Regions from separate parts of the Shimia sp. FJ5 genome, predicted to be linked through region 1. Evidence: riboswitches for the same ligand, from Rfam matches in the RefSeq annotation. Region 1 holds a riboswitch; each other region holds the start of a gene.

Region 1 (4,866 bases):
ACCCATATCCACGAGCTTGGCCACGCGCTTGGCCTGAGCCACGGTCACTCCTACTGGGAGTTCACCGACCTTCCCTATGCCTATGACTCGATGGAATACTCGATCATGACCTATGCCTCCTATGTCGGGGCATATACTGGCGGTGGCTACACCAACGAAACTTGGGGCTATGCCCAGACCTGGATGATGGCCGATATCGCCGCGCTGCAATATATGTATGGTGCCGATTTCACGACCAACTCCGGCGATACCGTCTACAAATGGAACCCCGGTTCCGGCGACACGCTGGTGAATGGCCAGGTGGCCATCGACGCGGGTGGCAACGTGATTTTTGCGACGATCTGGGACGGTGGCGGCACCGACACCTACGATCTCTCCGCCTATTCGAGCGACCTCGAAATCGACCTGCGCCCCGGCCAGCACTCGGTCTTCGACCAGACCCAGCTCGCCGAACTGGACAAGTATGACATCGGCTCCGAAACCGCACGCGGCAGCATCTTCAACGCCCTGCAATACGAGGGCGACGCCCGCTCGCTGATTGAGAACGCCATCGGCGGCAGCGGCAATGACGAAATCGTCGGCAACGCCGCCGACAACGAGCTTCAGGGCGGCGCTGGCAACGATACCCTCACCGGTGACGTTGGAGACGATACCCTGCTCGGCAACAACGGCATCGACAGCCTTATCGGCGGAGACGGCTTTGACCGGCTCGAAGGCGGCGAAGGCGACGACACCCTGCGCGGTATGAAAAACGGCGATGTGGCCTATGGCGGCGACGGCAACGACACCATCTATGGCGGCAACGGCCACGATGACCTCTATGGCGAAGGCGACAACGACCGGATCTATGGTCATGGCGGCGCTGACCTGATCGAAGGCGGTATTGGCGGAGATCGCCTGTTCGGCGGTCGCGGCGATGACACGATCCTCGGCGGCAACGGCTATGATAGGCTCTTTGGCAGCAAGGGCCGCGATATTCTCAACGGTGGAATCGGCAACGATACCCTGACGGGCGGCGAAATGGCCGATACCTTCGTCTTTGACGATGGCTTCGGGCACGACATCATCCGCGACTTTGCCGCTGCCAACCTCGAAAAGGTCGACCTGTCCGGCGTGACCGAGATCACCGACTACACTGACCTGATCGCCAACCACCTTGTCGACGAGGGCGGCTTTGCCAAGATCGTGGACGGGGACAACTCGATCCTGCTCGAGGGTGTGGCGTATACCGACGTGCGCGACGGTGTGAACGGCTATACTGAGGACGATTTCCTCTTCGTCTGATCGCCGCGCCTCCCCGAGGCCGCATGAAGCTACCAAAGGCCGATCCCTCCGAGGGGTCGGCCTTTTCTCTAGCCAAAGCGCTAGGCCAATGCCGCGGCGATCGCGTCCAACCCATCGGTCAATGCGGCAGGACCGGGCTGTAGGATCAAGGGCGATTTGATCTCGACAATCCGCCCCTCCCGCACCGCGGGAATGCTGTCCCATCCGGCGCGCGCCGCGATTTTCTCAGGCCGGACTTTCTTGCCGCACCAAGACGCTAGGATCACGTCAGGCGCGGCTGCGATCACCTGTTGAGAGGTTACGAAACGGTCTTTGGCCTTGTCCTTGCCTGCAAGCTCTGGGAATGCCTCGCGCCCGCCCGCAATCTCGATCAACTCGGAAACCCAGCCGATACCGGTGATCATCGGTTCATCCCATTCCTCGAAATAGACCGTCGGACGGGCCCGCCCCTCTGCCTTCGCTTCGAGTTTCGCCAACCTCTGCTCATAGTGATGCACAAGTCGCGCCGCGCGCTTGCTCTGCCCCACCATCGCGCCCAGGTGTCGGATCATCGCAAGGATCCCGGCAACGTCGCGCTGATTATAGCCCATCACCGTGACGCCTTCGCGCAACAAGGCCGCGGCGATATCGGCCTGCAAGTCTGAAAAGGTCAACACAAGGTCAGGCTCAAGCGCGAGAATCTTGGGGATATCCGCCGAGGTAAACGCCGAAACCCGAGGCTTCTCGGCCCGCACCCGCTTGGGGCGCACCGCATAGCCCGACACGCCAACGATCCGATCTTCCGCACCAAGAAGATAAAGCGTCTCGACCGTTTCCTCTGTCAGGCACACGATCCGTTCAGGGGGAAAGCGTCTCATGCCGTCACGTTGCCGCGCGCCGCGCCCGAGCCCCACCGCGCCGAAGCTTGCGCGGCAGCGCCAAGGGCAATGGCTCAATCGGCACCCGCATCGACGCCAGAAGCAGATCGCAAAAAACCGCAATGGCGGGGGATGTGGCAATGAACGGCATTGCAGCGGTATAGGCCTGCATCGCCTCTTCGCGATAATGCGCCATCGGCTTCAGCGCCCCAAGCCACTGCATATATCCGAGCTGGCCAAGCTCGGTCGCCCGATCCGGGCACACATAGCCAATATCAAGTTGAGAAATCGTCCGTTTCAGAAGCATCGCGCCCTCCGCGCAAGAAGCGAGGGTAAGCGGCGCAGCGGCGATCGCGTGACGTATATAGCGTCCATCCCGGTCTCTCCGGCCCGTGGCACCCCGCCAGGGTTAAAGTGACTGCAGCGCGCGAAGCACGCCGGAGATGGCAGGTCTCCTGACTTGCGGGTCGTTGCTCTCCCGAACCTTCCCGAACCGCCCGCATTGCGGGTCTGGGTTCAGTGGCGTGTCTCGGGGTCGCTCACCGCTCACAGTTGCGGGGGCAGTCGTGGACTTGGGCCAAGGCCCGCACCACATTCCCTTTTCAGCCGGCCACGCAAGGCCGGACACCATCCCTTGCGTCGTCGCAGAAAAACCGCGCTGTGTCCAGCAAAAGCAGAGCCCATGCGACACAGGCGCAGCGCCGCATCAGGCAGCCTCAGACCAGAGGCGTGGGGCGAGGCCATCCAAGCGGCCCCGCCCCGGTCTCGCACCGTCACCCATGCAGTGCGGTGGTCTGCCGAAGCGCGGTCGCGCCTCGTGCGATCTGCCGCCATACCACGAGGCACAGCGCACCGATGAGGACTTCAAGACCAAGAACACTGGCGATCGCATCGCCGGGCCAGCCGTCAAGCACAATGCTGACCAGACGCCCGAAGACGAAAGCAAAATAGACAAGCGTCCCAAGCGCGGCGGACAAATGCGCGAGGCCGGGCCGGATGGCGCCCACAAAGACCAAGGCGCCAAGAGCGGCAAGGTTGGCACCGGGCGCGCGCAACTCGCTAAGAGCGGCCGGATTTTGGCTGATCTCGATCCCGTAACCGGCATAGAAGGCCTGTGGAACAAAGGTGATGGCAAGGCCGATCCCAAGCCCTGTGAGGCCTGCGACCCCGAGGATGAGTTTCTGAAAGAGTGTCATGTGTTTATCCTTTCAATAGCTGATCTGGTTCAGGCCGCATCGGCCCAGGCGCCGCTCTGTGCGGCGGTTTCTGCAAAGGTGAGGAAGTCACGCGGCGCTCGGCCCAGGGCGCGCTGCACACCGTCGGTCACATAGGCGTTGCGTCCGTCCAACGTTTCCCGCGCGATCCCCGTCAGCACATCGGCGATCATCTCGCCCTGCGCTTCGAGCAAAGCCGCATGGAAATCCTCAAACGAAATCGGCGCATGTGCGATCGACCGACCGCTGGCCTTTGAAAGCGCTTCGGCCATCTCGGCAAAGGTCATCAGGCGCGGACCGGTCACTTCATAAAGCGCGCCGTCATGGCCCGGTTCGGTCAGCGCCGCGACCGCCACATCGGCGATATCGTCGACATCGACAATCGGTTCCTGCACCTCGCCACCCGGCATCGGGACCACGCCTGCCATCACCGGCGCATGCAAAGCCCCTTCCGAGAAGTTCTGAGCGAACCAGGCCGCGCGCACGATGGTAAAGCGCAGACCAGAGCCGCGCACCACCTCTTCCGCGCGCTGTGCATGGTGCTCGCCCCGTCCAGTCAGCAGGACAAGCTTTTCAACGCCCGAGGCACGCGCCAGATCAACAAGGGCTGAAACGGCCTCCACCGCGCCGGGCACGGCGATATCAGGGAAATACGAGATATAGACAGAGGACACGCCTTCAAGCGCGGCAGGCCATGTCTCTGGCGCGCTCCAATCGAAAGGCCGCGCCGCGCGACGCGACCCGCGGCGCACCGGCAGGCCAAGCGCTTCGAGGCGGCGCGCAACACGCGATCCGGTCTTGCCGGTGGCGCCAAGAACTAGAGTGGTTTTGGTATGCATGGGGTTCTCCTTGGGATGCATAGGTCGTTTGATGCCCCCAAGGTATCGACGCGCTCTGGATGAACAATTCCCGCACGTCCGGATTTATTACCCCATCGTCCAGCATATCTGGACGTAAGGTGATAATCACGCCACAATACCCCCATGACACAGCCCCACGTCCCCAACCCCGACCTCCTCGCGCAACCCATCGGTGATCCGCTGGGCGAGATCCTGCACCTGCTAAAACTGACCGGCACCTTCTACTGCCAGTCGCGACTTAGCGCGCCATGGGGCATCACCATTCCCGGCTTTCCCGAAGTGATGAGCTTTGCCGTCGTGATCGGCGGTCGGGCTTGGATGAAAGTTGGTGACGACGCCCCTTTCGAGATTCAGAAAGGCGATCTGGTGCTGATGACCCACGGCGCACCGATCAACCTCTATAGCGACGCCGAAGCCCGGCTGATGCAGCTCGAAGACCTGCCGATCCGCAAGGTGACCGAGCTATATGAGACAGTCGAATACGGCGGTGGCGGGGCGGAATGCAGCATCATGTACGGGCTCGTGCGTCTCGATCACGCCTCAAGCCCGATGCTGATGGCGCTTCTGCCGGATGTGCTCAAAATCGACCCGTGGGAGGAAGAGGCCGGAAGCTGGCTCCAGGGCACGTTGCAGTTTATCGCCCGCGAAGCC
Region 2 (4,866 bases), on a different contig from region 1:
TTGGTATCCTCAAGGAAGGGTTCGCCCACGACAACTCGGAGTCCGACGTGGATGCCAAGGTCATGCAGGCAGCTGACCGCTTTCGCGAGCTGGGCGCGCGCATTGAGGAGGTGTCGATTCCAGAACACTATACCGCCATGGATGCCTGGACAGCGATCACACTTGAGGGGCTTCAGGACGGGATGATGTGGGGCAATTCGACGGGCACCAACTACAAAGGTCTGTTCCTGCCCTCCATGACCGATCACATGTCGCAATGGCAGGGCCGCGCGGATGAGCTTAGCCACTCTCTGAAAGCCTGTATGTTCGTCGGGGAATATTTCCAGCGCCAGTATCGGGGGCGCTTCTACGGCAAGGGGCAGAACATTATGCGGCTTTGCAACGAACGCTATATGGCTGCGCTCAAGCAATACGACCTTCTGCTGATGCCGACTTTGCCGATCAAGCCGCAGCCGCATCCGCCCGCCGATTGCTCGCTAAGCCTATATGTGCAGCGCGCTTTTGAAATGGTCGCCAACACCGCACCGTTCAACGGTGGCCTACCTGCTATGAGCATCCCCTGCGGCCTGAGCGAGGGGTTGCCTATCGGCATGATGTTGGTCGGTCCACACTATGGCGAAATGAAGATCTACCAAGCAGCGGATGCCTTCGAAAAATCGGGCGATTGGCGCAGCATGTAAGGGAGGATCGACATGTCCATCTTAAACGAAAGTCTGGCGACGCGCATCTCTGATTGGTCATCAGAGAGCGGGGCGGCGGTGCACAGCATCGCTCCCCAAGACGGGCAGTCCTATGTCAGTGGTCCGGCGACCCCGCCATTGGCCTATATAACCATCCCGCAGCTCTTGCGGGATGCGGTTTCTAGGTTCGGCCCCCGCGATGCCATCGTGTTCTGCGAACAGGGGATCCGGCTAAGCTATTACGATCTCGACCGCGCCGTGGATGAGTTGGCCTCCGGGCTGCTCGCGCTCGGTCTTGAAAAGGGCGACCGGGTCGGGATCTGGTCTCCCAACCGCTTTGAGTGGGTGTTGACGCAGTTCGCGACTGCCCGTGTCGGCCTTGTCCTTGTGAACATCAACCCGGCCTATCGCCTGGGGGAGTTGGAATACGCTTTGAATAAGGTGGCCTGCAAAGCCCTTATTGCGGCCAAGTCCTTCAAGACGTCCGACTATGCCGGTATGATCCGCAAGCTCGTCCCTGAATTGGCGACCTGCACACCAGGGCGTCTGCGTTCCGCGACACTGCCGCATTTGAGAAATGTCATCATCATGGATGACGCCCCAGGTGCCGGAGCCTACTCTTTCGAGGATTTGAGGAAACTAGGCGGCCCGGCTCAGCAGCTCCGCATCCCCGAAATCGACAAGACGCTCGACCCCGATGATGCGATAAACATTCAATTCACGTCTGGCACGACTGGGATGCCGAAGGGTGCGACGCTGTCGCACTACAACATCGTCAACAACGCTCGCTACGTGACAGACCGTATTCGCCTCTCCGAGGCGGATCGGCTCGCGATTCCAGTGCCGCTCTATCATTGCTTTGGGATGGTGATGGGCGTCCTTGGCGCGGTCAGCAAAGGAGCCACCATGGTCTTCCCGAGCGAAGGGTTTGATGCGGCGCAGACGCTTGATGCGCTGTCCAAGGAGCGTTGTACGGCGGTCTATGGGGTGCCGACCATGTTCGTGGCGATGCTAGAAGACCTCGATCATACTCCACGCGATCTTTCCAATCTGCGCACAGGCATCATGGCGGGCGCGCCATGCCCTGTCGAAGTGATGCAGCGCGTGAATTCTGAAATGAACATGGATGAGGTGACGATCTGCTATGGCATGACGGAAACCGCGCCCGTTTCGTTTCAGAGCTTCGTGGATGATCCGACAGAGAAGCGCTGCGAGACTGTTGGGCGCGTGCATCCCCACCTCGAGGTCAAGATCGTCGATCCGGAGGGCCGGATTGTCCCAGTCGGCACCCAGGGCGAACTTTGCACCCGTGGCTATTCGGTCATGAAGGGCTACTGGGAAGATGCGGACAAAACCGGCGAGAGCATCGTGGACGGTTGGATGCATACCGGTGACCTCGCCGTGTTCGACGAAGAGGGCTTCTGCTCCATCGTCGGCCGCGTGAAAGACATGATCATTCGGGGCGGAGAGAACATCTACCCGCGCGAGATCGAAGAATACTTGATGCGGCACCCGAAGGTGAGTGATGTGCAGGTCTTCGGGATTCCCGATGAGAAATTTGGCGAGGAAGTCTGCGCTTGGGCGATTGCGAAGCCCGGCACCGATTTGAGCGAAGAGGAACTTCGCGAGGCGTTGAAGGGGCAAGTTGCGCACTACAAGGTTCCGCGGCACTTTCGCATCGTTGACGAGATCCCCATGACGATCACCGGCAAACCTCAGAAATACATAATGCGCGACATGATGGCCGATCTTCTCTCGGCCGAGATGCAATAGGTGCTGCGAACACCTGCGCAGGCCGAATGATCGAACATCCCAAGAGGGAGGGTGCCCGCTTTCGTGAGGTGAAAGTGCTCTGATCTACGTCAGCGCAGAAAGAAATTTGCGCCGGGCGCCCTCCATATATTGACACCAACCCGCCATCACCCCCTATATGGTGTTGCTTCGGTTCCTTCGATTCTGATCGGAGGCTAAGAGGGAAGACGGTTCAAAGCCGGCACTGCCCCCGCAACTGTAAGTGGAGAGCGCGGTTGAATACGCCACTGAAAGTACGCTTTCGGGAAGGCCAGCCAAGCATAAATCCACGAGTCAGGAGACCTGCCGCAAGCACGACTTGATGACCACGAACGGAGGGTTCGGGGGCGTGCATTGGGCGGATGCCCGGCACTGCGTCCTCGACTCGTACAAAAAAGAGAGAGAGGACAGATGAGCATCATTGTGTATTCCAAACCCGCATGTGTGCAGTGCACCGCAACCACCCGCGCGCTGGATGCCAAAGGGGTCTCCTACGATGTTGTCGATCTGACGCAGGATGACGCCGCGATGACGCATGTCACCGAACTGGGATATCGACAGGCGCCAGTCGTCGTCGCGGGCGGTGATCATTGGTCCGGGTTTCGTCCCGACATGATCGCGCGTTTGGCCTAGGGGGTGTCTGAGCGGCCACCGATGCTTGTTTACTATTCTTCGGCATCGGGAAATACCCACAGGTTCGTGTCGCAGCTTGAGTGGCCAGCCCTACGTATTCCGGTCGAGGTAGAGGCCTCGCTACAGGAACCCACTTTGCCTTATGTGCTGATCTGCCCGACCTATGCGGATGGAGAGGGGCGTGGTGCAGTGCCCAAACAAGTGATCCGGTTCCTGAATGACCCGCAGCGACGCGGCCTGCTTGTCGGGGTGATCGGCAGCGGAAACAGAAATTTCGGTGCGACCTACGCCCTTGCGGGTCGCATCATCTCACAGAAATGCAATGTGCCTCAGCTATACAGTTTTGAGTTGGCGGGCACGCAAACCGACATTGCCCGCGTGCGCGCTGGGCTCGTGACGCTAGGGGAAGAACTATGCTCGACAGCGATCTGAACACGCTGGACTACCACGCGCTGAATGCGATGCTGAACCTCTATGACTCAGAGGGAAATATTCGCTTTGACGCGGATCGATTGGCCGCACGACAGTACTTTCTCCAGCATGTGAATCAGAACACCGTTTTCTTCCATTCTTTGGATGAGAAACTCGGCTATCTGGTGGATGAAGGATACTACGAAGCGGCGGTGCTGGATCAGTATTCCAAGAACTTCATGCGCAAAATCTGGGAGGCCGCGTTTGCCCGCAGGTTTCGCTTTCCGACCTTTCTCGGCGCGTTCAAATACTACACCTCCTACACGCTAAAGACCCGGGACGGGCAGCGTTTCCTTGAGCGCTATGAAGACCGGGTGGTCATGACCGCGTTGGCGTTGGCGCGCGGTGATGAGGATCTTGCCATGTCGTTCATGGATGAGATCCTTTCCGGGCGCTTTCAGCCTGCCACCCCTACCTTCTTGAACGCAGGCAAGGCATCGCGCGGCGAGCTGATTTCATGTTTCCTTCTGCGGCTCGAAGACAACATGGAGAGCATTGGGCGGGGCATCAATTCCGCATTGCAGCTTTCCAAGCGCGGGGGCGGTGTTGCGCTTCTGCTGACCAACATTCGGGAACATGGCGCTCCGATCAAGGGAATTGAGAACCAATCCTCCGGTGTGATCCCGGTGATGAAACTCCTCGAGGATAGCTTTTCCTATGCGAACCAGTTGGGCGCGCGGCAGGGGGCGGGGGCCGTGTATCTCAATGCCCATCATCCTGATATTATGCGGTTCCTCGACACCAAGCGCGAGAATGCAGACGAAAAAATTCGTATCAAGACGCTCTCTCTCGGTGTGGTGGTGCCGGATATCACCTTTGAACTCGCCAAGAAGAACGCTGACATGTACTTGTTCTCGCCGCATGACGTTGAGAAAGTCTATGGTGTGCCTTTCTCCGAAATCTCCATCACCGAGAAGTATGAGGAGATGGTGGATGATAAGCGTATCCACAAGAAGAAGATCAACGCGCGCGCGTTCTTTCAGACCATCGCGGAGATACAATTCGAGAGCGGTTATCCCTATGTGATGTTCGAGGACACGGTGAACCGGATGAACCCGATTGCGGGTCGGATCAACATGTCGAACCTGTGCTCGGAAATCCTTCAGGTGAACGAAGCGTCCGAGTTCAACGATGACCTGAGCTACGCCAAGCTCGGCACCGATATCTCCTGTAATCTCGGATCTCTCAATATCGCGAAGACCATGGATGGCAAGGATCTGGGCCAGACGGTTGGCGCTGCGATCCGCGCACTGACTGCGGTGTCGGAGATGTCTGCGATCGATTCCGTGCC
Region 3 (4,866 bases), on a different contig from region 1:
GGTGACGTATCCCCTTGGCCGAATGACTTGAAGCCCGTGTTCAGCGTAGTTCTCTTAACCATAAAGAGGACTCTTGCATGACTTCCCCGGATCATATCGAAACCGTCAGCTCCACAAACCCACTGCGGTGGCTGTCCATTTGTCGCCGCCCTTTGCGCTCGCTAAGTTGGCGTCGCATCCTAACGGGGGGACGGCTTTCGGACGCTGGCCGCCTGCCGCGGTATGCAGCAGTGTTTTTTCTCGGGGCCAGCGCTCTTTGGGCGCCGATCATGGGATACCTTGCGACGGCGCCGCTCAAGTTCAGTTCCCACGCTTCCCTGATCCTACCTGGATCCGGTGCATCCGCTTCGGTCAATCTCAACGAGATTGGCCACGCTTCGTCCTACGCCAATTCCGCCTTCTCGAACGGCTCTGTCAGCCCGACTGAGACCTACAAACGCCTGATCGGCGCAGATCGCATTCTGGAAACGGCGGCGGCAAGCCTTGGCCTAAGCCATCACGAACTAGAAAGGCCAAGAGTCACACTGGTCGATCAAACCAGCCTTATTCACATCGAGGTCAAAGGCGGGGATCCCGAGGCCGCACAACTCTATGGAAACGCACTCATCGCAGCGTTCTTTGACGAGATCGATCAGCTGCGCTCTGATGAACTCGCCACGCGCGAGAAAAGCGGCAATTCAGCGATCGAAGATTATACCCAGTCCGTGCGTGACACGCGCGCCGCGATCAACGAACTGCAGGCCCGAAGTGGCCTCACCAACGCGGATCAGTACCGCGCGCAACTTGCGGCCCACGATCGCCTAAAGCAGGAACTGAGCTCTCTGGAGAACGAACTGGAGCATCAGGCTGTGAAGGTCAGCGCTCTGGAAACCGCGCTCAACCTGCCACCCGAGTCCGCAGCGATGACGCTTAAGCTCTATGCTGACGCCCCCTATCTTGAACTGTTGAAAGAGGTGTCCATTCATGCCGCTGTCCTTGCACAAGCCGCGACCACGTTTGGCGCGCGCCATCCAACCCGCCTGAAAGCGCAAGACGCCTATGACGCGGCGACAAATGCCGCGCGTACCAGGGCCGCGGCGGTCACTGGGTTGACGATGGAAGACCTACCACATCTCGACAGAGCGCCGGAAGGACAGCGGGCCGCGCTTCTGAGCGAACTCGTGCGCGAGAACGCCCACCGCGCCGGCCTCGCCCGTCAACATATGGCTATGGCAGAACGCGTTGACGAGGAAGAAGATCGGCTAACGGCCTTAGCAAGTTTGGCAGCCGAACTAGAAGATCGGCAGCGCGATTTCGCTGTTGCCGAAGCGGTATTTGCCTCGGCCATTGCCCGCACTCAATCGACCAAAACCGACGTCTATGCGTCCTATCCTTTGATTCAGGTCCTTGAGAACCCGTCCCGCCCCGAACACCCTTCGTCTCCGAGACGCAAACTCGCTCTGGCTGCGGGGATCGCGGCCACCTTCATGTTGTGCATGGGGCTGTTTCTCGCTTGGGTGCGCCAACCGCTCGTTTCCCGCCTGCTGAATACGCCGAAGGAACGGTGATGCATCCGCTCCGACCGCGCAATCCTGCCGAGTCCCTCATATGGCATAGCTTGACACTCACTTGGGTGTTCTATGCCTTCGGGGCACTCTACGTGGTCGGGCCAGTCCTCGCTTGGGTGCTTGCGGGACTAGCGGCGCTATCCCTCTACCTCGGCAAAGCCATCCGTCGCGATCTATGGCCGACCGGTCCAGTGCCCTGGATCGTCTGGCTCTGGATCATCGGAATGAGTGTCATGCTGATCGCCCTATGGATCGGTCATATCGACTGGGGCTTGGGGCTGAAGAAGACGATCAAATCGAGTATTGGTTGGGCCAAGGGTTGGGCACTCCTTGCCCTGTTTCCCTTGGTTGGAGCGGTGTTGCCCATCCGACGCGAGCTCCTGATACGCGCGCAATGCGTGCTTGGTCTCTGGACCTTGCTCATCGCACCGATCTTGCTGCTTGCCCCTTACCTCGGTTTGCCCGAGCGAATTTTCACCTCGCCGCTGAAGGCGGTCGGTGGACCGGGGCCGGAGTATTTCTCGGTCTACCTATTTACCTTCGACCCTGCGAGCTGGACACCTCGCTGGCAGTTCTACGCACCATGGTCGCCTTTCGCGGCACTGCTCGGCGTATTGTCGGTCCTCTTCGCCCTTGAAGAGAGGCATCGCGGCTGGATGCTGGCGGGGCTAGGCGCTGGGGTTCTAATGATCCTTGCCTCAAAATCACGTATGGGGCTCGTTGGTCTGGTCTGTTGCACATTCGGACCAAGGTTGCTGCCACTCGTCATCAAGAGCTGGGCCTGGCTGGCCCTATCAGCTGTCACGGCAAGCTTCGCCACTTGGGGTGCGACAGCGCTTGATCTTGGAAAGGCCGGCATACATGGCTTCAAGGCAGCGCGCGCCGATAGCACGCGCGTGCGAGAAACGCTTCAACGCATTGCGCGCGAAAGATGGGAGACCGATGCCGTTTGGTTTGGTCACGGCACCGTTCAACCGGGACCGCATCTCGTGGAATACATGCCAATCGGCAGCCACCACACATGGTTTGGCTTGCTCTTCGTCAAGGGTCTCGTGGGCTTCCTCGCCTTGTTGGTTCCGCTATTGGCCCACCTCGCCGTTGTGCTTACGGACGGCGCCCGCAATCCAAGGGGCCGTCTGCCACTCGGTATTCTCATGACCCTTGTTCTACTTTCTTTTGGCGAGAACCTCGAAATCGAAGCTTACATGCTCTGGCCCGCGCTCATCTTGCTCGGCTGTCACCTCCGGGAGATGTCACGAGACCCCGAAGGTCGCGGGCAATCTCACCCAGACTTCCCTCCCCCCACTGAATCGCCATTTCAACATGCGACTTCCAGCGCTGCGTAGGTGATCACTTTCGCCGCAAGGCAATTTCCGGGCATCAGTGCGCTTTTGAACCTGAAGATGTCGCTTGCATTTCAGCAATGGGCCCGCCCTCGGACCACTCTGAAAAAATGAGGTGCTGCTGTTTCGTTGGAAACGGCAGAGAATTGGGAAACCGGTGCAATTCCGGTACTGCCCCCGCAACGGTAACGAAGGTCAGGTTTCGACAGTCAACCACTGGAACGAGGATTCCGGGAAGGTGTCGCAACCGGGCGTAAGCCCCTTCCAAGTCCGGAAACCAGCCTCATGCATATGTCAAACCGCGGGTGGCGGTGGGGGCACCTGTTTCGGGCGGCGTCCTCACGCCACCGAATGGCGTCTCCCTGTCATCCGCCCAGAAATCGCCGCGGGGCGCGGCAGGAGAGCCAGAAATGAATTCAGCAACCGAGCTTCTTGCGCGGCGCAGGCCGGGCCATTCCCTTGAACAGGCGTTCTATATCGACCCGGACATCTTCCAACTAGACCTCGAAAACATCCACTATCGCGATTGGCTGTTTGTCATTCCTGCCTGCGAATTGGAGAAGCCGGGCAGCTATGTAACGCACAAAGTGGGTGCCTACAGAGTGATCATCGTGCGCGGTGCGGACAATGAGGTCAGGGCCTTTCACAACACCTGCCGACACCGCGGCTCAGTGATCTGCAAAGCGCGCAAAGGCAACGCTCCCAAACTGGTCTGCCCGTATCACCAATGGACCTACGAACTCGACGGCTCCTTGCTCTGGGCCCGAGATATGGGTTCTGATTTCGACCCGAGCCAGCATGGGTTGAAGACAGTGCATTGCCGTGAACTGGCCGGGTTGGTCTATATCTGCCTTGCAGATGAGGCACCTGATTTCGACACCTTCGCCGAGATCGCGCGCCCTTATCTTGAACCGCACGATCTTGCCAACGCTAAGGTCGCTCATGAAAGCTCAATCATTGAAAAGGGCAACTGGAAACTGGTCTGGGAAAACAACCGAGAATGTTATCATTGCGGCGGCAATCACCCTGCCCTTTGCCGCACCTTCCCGGATGATCCCACTATCACAGGGATTGAAGAGGGTGCGACACCGCCGCACCTAAAGACCCACTTTGATCGTTGCGAGGCCGTGGGTCTACCGTCGCAGTTCTACATGCACGACGACGGCCAGTTCCGCTTGGCACGCATGCCCCTAAAGGAAGGCGCTGAAAGCTATACAATGGATGGGAAGTCGGCCGTACGTCGCTGGCTTGGACGCGCGCCTTTCGCGGATGCAGGCTCTTTGTTGAAGTTCCACTACCCGACAACCTGGAACCACTTCCTTGCCGACCATTCCATCGTTTTCCGCGTGACCCCGATTAGCCCCACGGAAACTGAAGTCACGACCAAATGGTTGGTCCACAAGGACGCAGTCGAAGATGTGGACTACGATCTGAAACGGCTCACCGAGGTCTGGCAAGCGACGAATGACGAGGACCGTCAGGTGGTCGAGGATAACCAACAAGGCATCGATAGCCCGGCCTATGTTCCCGGTCCCTATTCCGCAATTCAGGAATCCGGCGTTCTACAGTTTGTCGATTGGTATTGCACAACGTTGGCCGAACGCCTGCATTCTAATGCTCTGGCCGCGGAGTAGAAAAATGATCTCATCTTCCTCTTTCTCCTCTGCGCTCTGGCAGGACAACGAGATGCTGGAATGTGTCTCAGTCGTGCCCGAAATGGCGGACACGGCTAGCTTCTCATTTCGTTCGCCCTCCGGAGCACAGTTCTCCTATGATCCGGGCCAGTTTTTGACCCTGGAAATCCCTGCGCCGGAACAGCCAGGTGGCGTTGTGCATCGCACCTATACGATCTCGTCTTCGCCTTCGCGCCCGCGCACGATTACCATCACCGCGAAGGCGCAAACCGATAGTATCGGGACACGCTGGATGCTCGACAACCTGAAACCGGGAATGCGACTCAAGGCTATTGGGCCTGC
Region 4 (4,866 bases), 660 kb from region 1:
CGTGCTGCACCTCGGCGTTGCCGGTGAAGCCGTTGCCGAAGGTGGCGTCAAGGCCGAGGATCAGGTCATGCTTGGGAACGCGCGCGAGGGTCACGCCGGAGTTGTCGGCATCGGTAAAGGTATAGTTGCCGTAGAAGGACAGCATGTCGGAGATCACATAGGTGCCCGAAAGCTCGATCCCTTTGGAGGAGGTGGTGCCGGGCACCTGAGCATAGGCGCCGGGGATCGGGCCGAGCCAGCCATCGGGGTCGAAATACTCGATCAGGTCGTCGACATCGGTGCGGAAAGCGGTGACGCGGACCGTGTTGCCCGGGCCAAAGTCTTTCTCAAGGCCAAGCTCGAAGGAGCGGCTTTCTTCCGGTTTCAGGGCCGGGTTGCCCGATGCGCTATAGAGTTCATAGAGCGACGGCGCGCGGAAGCCGGTGCCATAGACCGCGCGCAGGCGCAGGTCGTCAGAGACGTGCCAGACAGCTGCAACGCGGCCCGTCGTGGCGCCGCCAAAGAGCGAGTGATCGTCTCGGCGCAGGGCGAGCGAAAGGTCGAGGTTCGCCATCGGCTGCACCATGAGTTCAGCAAAGGCCGAGTTGGTGTCGATGGTATTGACGGTGGTGGCCGGAACGGCGGTTGTCAGGCTCGCGGTTTCTTCGGTGTGATCGAGACCGAAGGTCAGGCCTGCATTGGCACCGAGGTCAACCGAACCGAGATAGGCGATCTGCTCGCGGTCGCCGAGGAAGCGGGTGGTGTAGATGCTTGCCGGATCGCGGCGGTCGGTCTTGTAGTAGGAATAGCTCAGTTCGTGAGTCACGGCGCCGGTCACGAACTCGGCAAAGACGCGCGCGCCTTTCTGGGTGCCGAGGTTGTTCGGGGTGCTGCCGTCGATTTCGACTTCGTAGTCGCGCCACAGCGCCGAGGCCCCGATGGTCAGGGTGTCGGTCAGGTCGAAGCGCGAATTGAAGTTCGCCATGGTCTGATCGAAGCCGTCCTTCTCGGGGTCGCCCGCGGTTGCGGAGATACCTTCGGTATGGAAACGCGACAGGGTGAAGGAGATTTCGGCGCGATCGTTCATGTAGGCGGTGGTGAAATCGCTCGACACGGTGCCGAAGCTGCCGACCTCACCGCCGACAGAGCCGGAGAAGCCAAGCTTGGTCGGGCGTTTGGAGGTGATGTTGATGACACCAGCGATGGCTTCGGAGCCGTGGATCGCCGATTGCGAGCCTTTGAGAACCTCGATGCGGCCGATGCCTGCGCTTGTCAGGCCACCGAAGTTGAAGGCGTTCTGGGTCGAGGTCGGATCGCTCACGTCGATGCCGTCGATGCGCACGCCGATATATTTGCTATCGAGGCCGCGCAGGCGGATCGTGGTGTTGGTGCCGACGCCACCGTTTGCCGAGAAGGACACGCCCGGTTCACGAGACAGGGTCTGGATCAGGGTTGTATCGGCATCTTCGAGGTCTTCCTCGTCGATGATTTCGACCGTCGCGCCGGTGCGGGCGGCCTCGATAGGGGCGAGGCTTGGGGAGAGGAGGATCTCGTCGAGGTCATAGACCTCTTCGGCCCATGCGGTTTGGGTTGTAAGGCCTGTGGCGAGGGCCGCGAGGGCGGCGGAGGCCAGGAGCGTCCGTTTCATGTGTCTGTCCTTCATTCGGGTGATGCCCGTTTGATGCAAGATGTCTTGAGGAAGGACGTGGCCCTCCCGCGACGGTGAGAAGTGCCACCACGACGGAAGGTCCGTTGTCTGAACGCGCCCCGCGTCCGGACAGGGTGAACATTCTGGCAGGTCTCCTGACTTGCGGGTCAAAGCTGGCTCGGGCCTTCCCATCCTCTCCTAAGGAGAACAGTGGCATTGTCCGAGGTCGCTCGCCGCTTACAGTTGCGGGGGCAGTCGAGGGTTTGCCGCGGGTCGCGGCGCACCTCGTTCCCTTTTCACGGGCTGCTGAACAGCCCGACCAGAACGAGAGGTGAATGGCCCGAGACGGGCTGCAAAGTCAATGCGGAATCGCGTTTCGCCAGACCTTTGCGGACAGGGCGCGTTGCAAAAAAGCAAGGGATGGGGCCTTTGACCCGCATCCCATCGCGATTTCAGGCGGCGCTCAGGCCCAGCTTTTCGAGGCAGGCACCGGTTTCCGCGCTCCAGCGTGCTTTCAGCGTGGCGTTGCTTTCGTGGCGCAGGCCCATCGCGGCGAGCATCTCTGCCTTTGTCGATTCCGCGGCGCCGAAAGAGGCGGCCACGCGCGGCATCCAATAGTCGACCGAGGCTTGCAGCGTGGTGCTCTCTTCGGTTTCAAGAAGTTTGGCGACGCCTTCTTCGGCGAGTTCCGCATGATGGCGTTCCACCGGTTGGATCGCGCGGAAGGCTTCGGCGAGCGGCTGATAGGAGACGCGGCACAGCTCGGTCAGTTGCACGGTGACAGCGCGGCCCATCAGCAGGTTCATCACCACCGCATCCGACCAGCCCGCGAGCGGGTAGTTGAACACTGCAAGGCGCATGTCCTGTTCGGTCCGCGTTGTGCCGATGTCGGCGTCGCGTGCGAGGCGCGCGGTCCACGGGTGATGCGTTGCGTAGCGGGCGGTATCGGCGCCGAACTCCCCCATGATCGAGAGCACCTTGTCGGCATTGTCGGTCTTTTCAAGCACGATGCGCGCGGCGGCGATGCGTTCTTTGATGCCCGGACCCTCGTTGATGATATCGGCAAAGCCCGCGGCCCCTGCGAGAGAGGAATCCACGAAGCTCGCCATCAGTTTCATCAACTCGCCCCGGTAGCGCGGCGGCACGTTCGAGGGGTTGGTGAGAACCCCGCCTTGGGCGAGGTAGTTTTCGATCGACATGTCGTCAGCCATGGCTCTGTCCTCCTTACTGGTCGTAGTCGATGACGAGCTTGTCCGTCACCGGGTAGGATTGGCAGGAGAGCACGTAGCCCTTTTCAACCTCGTAATCCTCGAGGGCGTGGTTGGTCATCATCTCGACCTCGCCCTCGATCACACGGCAGCGACAGGTCGAACAGACCCCGGCCTTACAGGCATAGGGCGCGTCCATGTTGTTCGAGAGCGCGGCATCGAGAATGGACATATCCTTGGGCATCTCGATGGTCTGGGTCGAGCCATCAAGGGTAATCGCGGCGCTGGCCTGATTGGCCCCGGCGGCGGCGTCCTTGGAGACGGCCTTGCGCTTGGCCCGGCCCGGTTGCGACGAGGCGAAAAGCTCGAACTTGATGCGGGAGTCGTCGAGGCCCGCATTGCGCAGGGCGGAGGCGATTCCGAGCATCATCGGTTCGGGGCCACAGATGAAGGCGGTGTCAACGTGGTCGATGTCGATCCAGCCGGTCTTGAACAGGTCGGCGCATTTCTCTTCGGTCACGAGACCGGTGAAGAGGTCGATTTCCTGGGCGTCGGATTCGAGGACGTGGATGACGTTGAACCGGCCCATATGGGTGTTCTTGAGGTCTTCGATCTCTTCGCGGAACATGATCGTGTTCACCGCCTTGTTGGCGTAGACGAGGGTGAAGGTCGATCTCGGCTCGAGCGTGAGGGTGGTCTTGATAAGCGAGAGCACCGGGGTGATGCCGGAGCCACCGGCAAAGCCGAGATATTGTTTCTCCTGCGCGGCGTCGAGCGGGGTAAAGAAGCCGCCCATCGGGGGCATGGCCTCGATCCGGTCGCCGATCTTGAGGTCTTCATTGGCCCAGGTCGAGAAGGCGCCGCCATCGACGCGCTTGATGCCGACCTGAAGGATGCCTTCGCCTTTGCCGGCGCAAATCGAATAGGAGCGGCGCAGTTCTTCGCCGTCGAAATCGCGGCGGAAGGTCAGGTATTGGCCTTGGGTGAAGTCGAATTCGGTCGCCGCGCCATTGGTCGGCTTGAGGGTCACGACAACGGCGTCGCGGATCGTCTTGTGGATGTCGGTGACTTCCAGTTCATGGAAACGTGCCATCGGGTCTCCTCCCTATATGCACTTGAAATATTCAAACGGCTCGAGACAGTCCTTGCAGCGCCATTGCGCCTTGCAGGGGGTCGATCCGAATTGGCTCAGCTTCTCGATATGATCACCACCGCAGCGCGGGCAGCGGGCGGGCGTGCCTTTGGCCTGGGGCGGGGCGATGCCGTATTCCTCGAGCGCGGCGCGGGCCTTTTCGGACATCCAGTCCGTGGTCCAGGCGGGGCTCAGCTGTTGTTTGAGCTCGATCTTGTTCAGCCCGTGGTCGCGCAGGCAGGTCTCGATATCGACATTGATCATCGAGGTCGCGGGGCAGCCGGAATAGGTCGGCGTGACCGAGACGACGCAGGTTTCGCCATGAAAGGCGACATCGCGGATGATGCCGAGATCGACCAATGTGATGACCGGGATCTCGGGGTCGGGAATGGCTCCGAGCCACTCCCAGACCTGTTCGATGCTTGGCTGGGTCATGTCCTTGCTCCTTGGGCGGCGGGGGCGCGGTGCCTACCAGGTGTTGCCCGGATAGGCGCGCTGCAGCCATTGCATCGTCGTCAGAAGATGCCCGAGATGTTCGGTATGGCTCTGGCCCGTGCGTCCGCCTTTGTGGGCGAAACGGCTTTCGGGAATGGTCAGCGTGGCCTCGGTCAGCACACGAGTGACAAGCGCGTCATATTCGTCGCGCAGGGTCGCGGGATCGGGGGCGACACCGGCCTCGGCCATGGCGGTATCGACCGCATCGCTTTCGAACATCTCGCCGACATAGGGCCAGAGGTAGTCAAGCGCGGCCTGCATGCGGGCATGGCTTTCCTCGGTGCCGTCGCCAAGGCCGACGACGGTATCGGCGGAGCGTTCCACGTGATAGGCGACCTCTTTCGACGCCTTGGCCGCGATGGCGGCAACGGTCTCGTCCGTCGAGCCGAGCAGGCGGGCGAGGT

What was found. A riboswitch is a leader RNA that binds a small molecule or an ion and turns the genes downstream of it on or off. The one in region 1 is predicted to bind cobalamin.
Region 2: linked by a shared signal. The riboswitch ahead of nrdH (glutaredoxin-like protein NrdH) and the one ahead of R1W01_RS04040 (hypothetical protein) in region 1 are both predicted to bind cobalamin.
Region 3: linked by a shared signal. The riboswitch ahead of R1W01_RS15005 (aromatic ring-hydroxylating oxygenase subunit alpha) and the one ahead of R1W01_RS04040 (hypothetical protein) in region 1 are both predicted to bind cobalamin.
Region 4: linked by a shared signal. The riboswitch ahead of R1W01_RS00730 (TonB-dependent receptor plug domain-containing protein) and the one ahead of R1W01_RS04040 (hypothetical protein) in region 1 are both predicted to bind cobalamin.

What each region holds. Positions count from the first base shown of each region.
Region 1 covers NZ_JAWJUV010000001.1:789,545-794,410, reverse strand. Annotated here, with positions in the region: gene R1W01_RS04050 (M10 family metallopeptidase) at 1-1,284, shown strand, start outside; gene R1W01_RS04045 (cobalamin-binding protein) at 1,365-2,141, opposite strand; gene R1W01_RS04040 (hypothetical protein) at 2,146-2,448, opposite strand; cobalamin riboswitch at 2,569-2,788, opposite strand; gene R1W01_RS04035 (DUF4345 domain-containing protein) at 2,915-3,337, opposite strand; gene R1W01_RS04030 (NAD(P)H-binding protein) at 3,367-4,194, opposite strand; gene R1W01_RS04025 (AraC family transcriptional regulator) at 4,339-4,866, shown strand, end outside.
Region 2 covers NZ_JAWJUV010000004.1:404,632-409,497, forward strand. Annotated here, with positions in the region: gene R1W01_RS14970 (amidase) at 1-680, shown strand, start outside; gene R1W01_RS14975 (AMP-binding protein) at 693-2,453, shown strand; cobalamin riboswitch at 2,606-2,797, shown strand; gene nrdH (glutaredoxin-like protein NrdH) at 2,883-3,104, shown strand; gene nrdI (class Ib ribonucleoside-diphosphate reductase assembly flavoprotein NrdI) at 3,126-3,536, shown strand; gene nrdE (class 1b ribonucleoside-diphosphate reductase subunit alpha) at 3,518-4,866, shown strand, end outside.
Region 3 covers NZ_JAWJUV010000004.1:412,053-416,918, reverse strand. Annotated here, with positions in the region: gene R1W01_RS15015 (GumC family protein) at 270-1,547, shown strand; gene R1W01_RS15010 (O-antigen ligase domain-containing protein) at 1,547-2,893, shown strand; cobalamin riboswitch at 2,987-3,191, shown strand; gene R1W01_RS15005 (aromatic ring-hydroxylating oxygenase subunit alpha) at 3,301-4,524, shown strand; gene R1W01_RS15000 (hybrid-cluster NAD(P)-dependent oxidoreductase) at 4,529-4,866, shown strand, end outside.
Region 4 covers NZ_JAWJUV010000001.1:130,917-135,782, forward strand. Annotated here, with positions in the region: gene R1W01_RS00730 (TonB-dependent receptor plug domain-containing protein) at 1-1,627, opposite strand, end outside; cobalamin riboswitch at 1,755-1,966, opposite strand; gene R1W01_RS00735 (Phenylacetic acid catabolic protein) at 2,080-2,838, opposite strand; gene R1W01_RS00740 (2Fe-2S iron-sulfur cluster-binding protein) at 2,852-3,928, opposite strand; gene paaD (1,2-phenylacetyl-CoA epoxidase subunit PaaD) at 3,941-4,402, opposite strand; gene paaC (1,2-phenylacetyl-CoA epoxidase subunit PaaC) at 4,436-4,866, opposite strand, start outside.